DNA from 2 places in the Clostridium boliviensis genome. Region 1 is predicted to be linked to the other one. Evidence: a T-box and tRNA genes for the amino acid it is inferred to sense, from the RefSeq annotation. Region 1 holds a T-box; the other holds one or more tRNA genes.

Region 1 (3,418 bases):
TGCTCCACACCACCGATATACATATCTACAGGAAGGAATTTGTCTGCCTTTTCTCTGGAAACCAGTTCTTTATCATTGTGACTGTCTACGTAGCGGAGGAAATACCAGGAAGATCCTGCCCACTGCGGCATGGTATTGGTCTCTCTCTTTGCAGCCGCACCGCATACCGGACAGGTGGTGTTTACCCACTCCTCAATATCAGCCAGAGGGGATTCTCCTGTACCAGTAGGCTGATAACTTTCCACTTCCGGAAGAGTAAGAGGAAGCTGGTCTTCAGGTACCGGAACATTGCCGCAGTGAGGGCAGTGAACGATGGGAATCGGCTCACCCCAGTAACGCTGTCTGGAAAATACCCAGTCACGAAGCTTGAAGTTCACCGTTTTCTTTCCAAGACCTCTGGCTTCGATCATGGCAGGCGCTTTCTTTTTAAGAACTGCTGATTCCATACCGTTCCATTCTCCGGAATTGATCATGGTTCCGTTAGCGTCTGTATAGGCCTCTGTCATGTTCTCAATTTCTTTGCCGTCTTTTGCAATTACCTGAATGATTGGAATATTGAATTTGGTTGCAAACTCAAAATCTCTGTCGTCATGAGCGGGAACGCACATGATAGCACCTGTACCGTAATCACCAAGTACGTAATCGGAAATCCAGATCGGAACCTTTGCACCGCTTAAAGGATTAACCGCGTAGCTTCCCGTAAATACACCTGTTTTTTCCTTATCCTGCAAACGGTCAACATTGGATTTCATAGAAGCGTCATAGATATACTGTTCCACTGCAGCCTGTGTCTCAGGTACTGCAAGAGAAGACGCAAGAGCATGCTCCGGTGCAAGCACCATAAAAGTTGCTCCATATAACGTATCAGGTCTTGTGGTGTAAACCGTAATGGCCTCATCTCTTCCCTCGACCTTGAAATCCACCTCTGCGCCGTAAGATTTTCCGATCCAGTCTGTCTGCATCTTCTTAACCTTTTCCGGCCAGTCAAGCTTATCTAAGTCATTTAAAAGACGGTCTGCATAAGCGGTGATTTTTAACATCCACTGTCTTAAATTCTTCTTGGTTACGGTAGTTCCGCAGCGTTCGCAGCAGCCGTTTACCACTTCTTCGTTAGCAAGACCTGTTTTACAGGAAGGACACCAGTTAATGGGGAATTCCTTTTCATAAGCAAGGCCCTTCTTAAACATCTGCACAAAAATCCACTGAGTCCACTTGTAAAAAGCCGGATCTGTGGTATTGACTTCCATATCCCAGTCGTAAACAGCAGCAATTTCATCAATCTGCCTTTTGATGTTCTTTACATTCTCAGCCGTAGATTTTGCCGGATGCACGCCCATCTTAATTGCGTAATTTTCTGCCGGAAGGCCAAACGCATCCCAGCCCATGGGATGGATCACATAATGACCCTTCAAGATCTGATAACGGCTCCAGACATCAGAGATGACATAGCCTCTCCAGTGACCTACATGAAGACCGCTGCCGGACGGATAAGGGAACATATCCAGACAATAATATTTTGGTTTTTTTCCATCGTCCACATTGATCGGATTTTTTGCCCAATTCTCACGCCACTTTTTTTCAATGGCGCTATGATTATAAGATGATGCCATAACAATATTCCTCCTTTAGTTATAAAAAAAAAAGCGTCTCCAACCGTAACAAAACGGTTATAGAGACGCAGAATCTACCGCGTGGTACCACTCTATTTCATACAAAGCGTATGCACTCAACCGGACAGATGCTTCTGTCCGCCCGCTGTAACGGTCGGGAAACCGGCTATACCTACACAAAAGCCATGGCTTTCTTCAGTATGCTACTCAAAGGCCAGTTCAGCTGTCTTCCCCAACCGGCTCTCACCAACCGCCGGCTCTCTGAATGTTTCAGACTGCTTACTACTCCTGATCACTGTATTTTTGCTAACTGTAAATGTAACATAATTGCCGGGAGGTGTCAACCTGATTTTATGCAAACTCTGTAATAACAAAGGAAATGGCAGATAATATAAAAAATAATACTATGCCGACATTCAAAAACAGAATCTTTCCTGCTCCCCTGCCCCAGACTGCTTCTTCCCCCTGCCAGAACATCCAGTCTTTCCTTTTAATAATAAACAGCACGATTCCCGCAATCATGGATCCATACAGAACCAGGGCATAAATCGCTGCCATCGCCATGGATTTCTGAATATAGATTGCCGCCACTGATCCTAAAAAGTTAATGATCATATGGAATACAATGGTATAACGGATTCTTCCTGTTCTGGTATAAATATAGCCAAACACAAGGCCGATTCCAAATGCGTAAAAAAATTGATAAAAATTCCCGTGGCAGAGTCCGAAAATCACTGCAGACACTAAAATAGCTGCCTTATCTCCATATCTGCGGATCCGGTCAATGATAAGCCTGCGGAAAAGTATTTCTTCACATACCGGTGCCATAACCACCATAATTGCAAAAATAGTCCCTGTACTCAGCCCCTTAAGCACTTCCGTCACCGGATTTACCATCGGTCTTCCTTCCAGCGCGCTGATCAGGCTCATGAGCAGCCGCCCCAGTAAATTACCTGCAATCAATGCAGTGATACAGATAAAATATGAGCAGACCAGCAAATTTTTATCCGCTTTCCTGCTTACAGGCTTATGAGTGACAGGCATATTCTTTATAATCAAAAATAAAATCATACCTCCTGCTGCATAATTGGCCAGGGAAGTGGCAAATAAGTACCAGTTGCGGGATAAATCTAAAATCCCTTCCCGATTAACTACATAAATAAAAATCCTTAACACAATTTGAAGAACAATTGATGCACTCAGAAAACCGGTATATCCAATTCCGATTCTTCCAAATGCTTTTCTTGCGGCTCTCGTCTCTTCCACTCGCCCCTTACCTCCTGCTGAATTGTTACCAGTTTATCACATAACCATAAAATACGCAATTCCTCCAGCAGTCTTCCGGTAACATAAAACGGCGGACCCACATGTGTTCTGGGTCCGCCTGAATCATAATTTATTATGCCTCCATCCGGTCAACCTTGGATGCCCGCTCTTCAACTTCTTTCTTCTGCACATCTCCCGGAGCCAGCTCATAACGGCTGAACTCATATTCAAAGGTGCCAATTCCTCCGGTCATGGAGCGAAGATCTGTATTATAGCCAAACAGCTCTGACACAGGGATATCGGCCTCTATAATCTGCTTTCCGTGATGATTGGGGTTCATGCCCAGAACCCGTCCTCTTCTCCTGTTTAAATCTCCCATAACATCTCCGGTAAATTTATCCGGTACTGTGACTTTTAATGATGCAATCGGCTCTAAAAGCACAGGATTCGCGTCCATAAAACCTTTTTTAAAGGCAAGCGTTGCAGCCATCTTAAAGGCAAGCTCTGAGGAATCTACCGGGTGATAGGATCCGTCGGTCAGT
Region 2 (3,418 bases), on a different contig from region 1:
CACAGTTTGTACATATTGATGAAATTATTGGAATGGGCTGTAATGTTATTGAAATGGAGACTGCAGCTGCTTTTCGGGCAGCAGATTTAACTGGCATTCCAATGGCAGCTCTATTTAGTGTCTCTGATAATACGGTTGTCCATAAATCTCTGGTCAGTGGACGTACATCAGAAGAGATGCAGTATCGAAAAAAGGTGCGTAGTGAACTGTTTCCTGAAATCATAACAGCATTCTTTCATAATAAAGGCGAGCAGTAGGCTGTGATGAAAAAAGGCAATCTGCTTATTAGTATGCATGGAAAAAGGAGCGAATTTATTTCACTCCTTTCTTTTACGCCACGTATCGTATACGTAATTTTATTTTAGAATAAAGAGATATTGCTGGTTTACCAGGAGCAGGTAAACATATCAATCCGGTTTAAGGAGATGCCTGCGTATGACCAACCGAATCTTCTGTCCCAGCGGAAGCCTGAGACACTGTTACGCCATATCTGAATTGGAAAGAACCAGAATTCTTGTCCGTTGCTCATCCATATATAGGTAAAGCGTCCTATGCAATTTTGCATGGAACCGGGGCTTACCATCTTTGTAGCAGATCGTGTCTGAGTAGGTTTTGACGGTGCAGTCGATGGTGGAGGTCCCATAGGGACGGGGCCGCCTGGAGGGTTGCCGTAAGGTGGGAATGGGGGCATATTTTTATCCCTTTCATCTTTGTTAATATATTATATGAAAATGAAAGAATGCAGTTAACAAATCCCCAAAAATGATAAAAAGGGGCGGAAGCCTACAGGAGATTGAGACTTCCGCCCGGAAATGCGGGTGCCGGTAAACAGCACCTAAGTACCACCTTGACAGGTATGTACAGTAATATATATGTATGGTGATGTAAAATTATGTATTGATTTGAAAGCAATAAAAAATCACACATTCAGTGTGATTAAAAACTCCCCGAGTAGGACTTGAACCTACGACCCAACGGTTAACAGCCGTTTGCTCTACCAACTGAGCTATCGAGGAATATACGACCTATTATACTCTATAAGTTGAAAATGTCAAGTGAAAACTCTTGATTTTTAAGAGTAAATGCGGGAGATGGGACTTGAACCCACACGATCATACAACCACAAGATCCTTAGTCTTGCCTGTCTGCCAATTCCAGCACTCCCGCGCAACGAAAGTAATTTTACCATCTTTACCTATAATTGTCAATATTATTTAAAAAATATATACAAAAAAATAATATTCAAAATAATAGAAAATCTTGTTGACAGAAGTTGGCTTGTATACTATAATAGCTATTGTCGCTGAAAGAGATTACAGCGGAATGCAGAAGTGGCGGAATTGGCAGACGCGCACGGTTCAGGTCCGTGTGGTAGCAATACCTTGAGGGTTCAAGTCCCTTCTTCTGCACGAACCTTATTGAATGTCATGGCGGTAAGGTTTTGTATAAGATGACATGCGGGAGTGCTGGAATTGGCAGACAGGCAAGACTAAGGATCTTGTGGTTGTATGATCGTGTGGGTTCAAGTCCCATCTCCCGCATTGGGAAGCAGTTTTTCATTTGTGGAGAGCTGCTTTTTTTGTTCAGGCAATGACTGGTTTTGTTTGTAGGATTAGATCAAATTTAAATAAAATTAAATTAAAAAGTGCTTGATTATTTTGGAAAAGTATAGTATTATAATTTTACGAATTGATTCATCAATTTGAACAATTGAGAAAGCAGAAGTGGCGGAATTGGCAGACGCGCACGGTTCAGGTCCGTGTGGTAGCAATACCTTGAGGGTTCAAGTCCCTTCTTCTGCATTAGAAGGACATATTTTCCGCCAAGGGGGAGATATGCCTTTTTTTGTCGCGAAAAGCGTGGTAAAATGAAACTAAATTCCATTATCATAGAAAGATAAACAGATTTGCTGTGAAGTTATTTATATAGTATGGAGGAAATATGAAATTGAATTTAACATTTAGACAATGTATACCGGATGACATTCATACACTTTGTAACTTTTCGTATAAAACATATAATGAAACTTTTGCTCACATGAACACGCCATCAAATATGAAAGCCTATTTGGAACAGTCTTTTAATATAAGCAAACTATACGGAGAATTATCAAATAGCAATTCATTATTTTATTTTCTTTATGCCAACGGTGAATTGGCAGGTTACTTAAAGTTAAACGAGGCCCCATCACAAACTGACATAAACAATATGCAATCGCTAGAAATAGAGAGAATATATGTAGCAAAGGAATTTCAAGGCGAGGGATTGGGCAATGTTCTTATGAACAAGGCTATTGATATAGCGAACGCCAGAAAAAAATTATATGTATGGCTCGGAGTATGGGAAAGAAATGATAGAGCCATTTTGTTTTATAAAAAGAATGGTTTTTATGAAATTGGTACGCATTCTTTTTTCATGGGAGAAGAAGAGCAAACGGATTTTGTAATGCGTAAAAATTTATAACTTTTTTATATGCAGTATTTTTTCAAAAAAGACATATCTTTCGCCAAAGAAAGGTATGTCTTTTTTATGTGGGGAAATATGGTATAATTGATTTGAAATTCAATTACTCATAGAAAGATAAATGGAATTTAGATGTGTGGATTATTTATATTTTGGGAGGTTAAAGTATGATAAAAAAAGGAGTCCTGTTCCTGTTTGTTACATGCCTTTGCTTGTTATCTGCATGTGGTGTAGAAAGCAAGGTGTCCGGCAAAGTAATCGAAGCTAACATTGATGATACAATAGGCGTTGTTTCTTTTGTTGTTCAAACAGATGCTGATCAAGAGATTGGGATTCTTATGACCGATGAAACATATATATCTTCTTTTGCAGATGGCATAACAGCCGATGAATTTAAGACGGGCTCTTTTAGTAAGGTTATCGTATCGATAGAATATGAAAATTTACGCCACTCTATAACCACCAAAAACAATCAGGAGATTGCTGCATATAATGCTAAGCAAATTCAGATTACAGATTTTTTAACGGGTGAAACCATTTTATCAGATGGAACAAACATAGATATTTGGAACTCTTCCTATGGTTCTGCTTATACACTACAGAACGGAACAGAATTACTGCGAATTCATAATCCGTCCGGTCCTAATAATGTATACGTAGCTGGAATTGAGAGTTTCGATGATTTAGAGAAAAATGCTCAATCGAATGTATTGAAATTCTATGATAATCAAGGCTTGTTATATGATGTACAGGCTGATCTTGAAAAAGCATATGATGACTATCTTGAAAAAGAAGATAGTTCGGAATTCAATTCTTACATGATCAGTCAGGATATAGCACCTACAGCATCAAATGAAATGGTACTGTATTTTCTGACATCGGTACAGCTAACTAAAGATGATGATCACGGCTATGAGTATCGTACCGGAGCTGCTTTTGATCGGAAAACTGGGCA

What was found. A T-box is a leader RNA that pairs with one kind of tRNA and senses whether it is charged. The one in region 1 lies ahead of leuS (leucine--tRNA ligase), so its partner is inferred to be a tRNA-Leu.
Region 2: it encodes a tRNA-Leu, which carries the amino acid that the T-box ahead of leuS (leucine--tRNA ligase) is inferred to sense. The anticodon was not compared.

What each region holds. Positions count from the first base shown of each region.
Region 1 covers NZ_JAWONS010000099.1:309,490-312,907, reverse strand. The annotation lists gene leuS (leucine--tRNA ligase) at 1-1,610, opposite strand, end outside; T-box leader at 1,669-1,915, opposite strand; gene RZO55_RS05140 (CPBP family intramembrane glutamic endopeptidase) at 1,962-2,876, opposite strand; gene RZO55_RS05135 (elongation factor G) at 3,010-3,418, opposite strand, start outside.
Region 2 covers NZ_JAWONS010000240.1:162,962-166,379, reverse strand. The annotation lists gene RZO55_RS15575 (phosphorylase family protein) at 1-257, shown strand, start outside; tRNA gene RZO55_RS15570 (tRNA-Asn) at 944-1,016, opposite strand; tRNA gene RZO55_RS15565 (tRNA-Leu) at 1,084-1,167, opposite strand; tRNA gene RZO55_RS15560 (tRNA-Leu) at 1,326-1,409, shown strand; tRNA gene RZO55_RS15555 (tRNA-Leu) at 1,458-1,541, shown strand; tRNA gene RZO55_RS15550 (tRNA-Leu) at 1,719-1,802, shown strand; gene RZO55_RS15545 (GNAT family N-acetyltransferase) at 1,942-2,463, shown strand; gene RZO55_RS15540 (hypothetical protein) at 2,631-3,418, shown strand, end outside.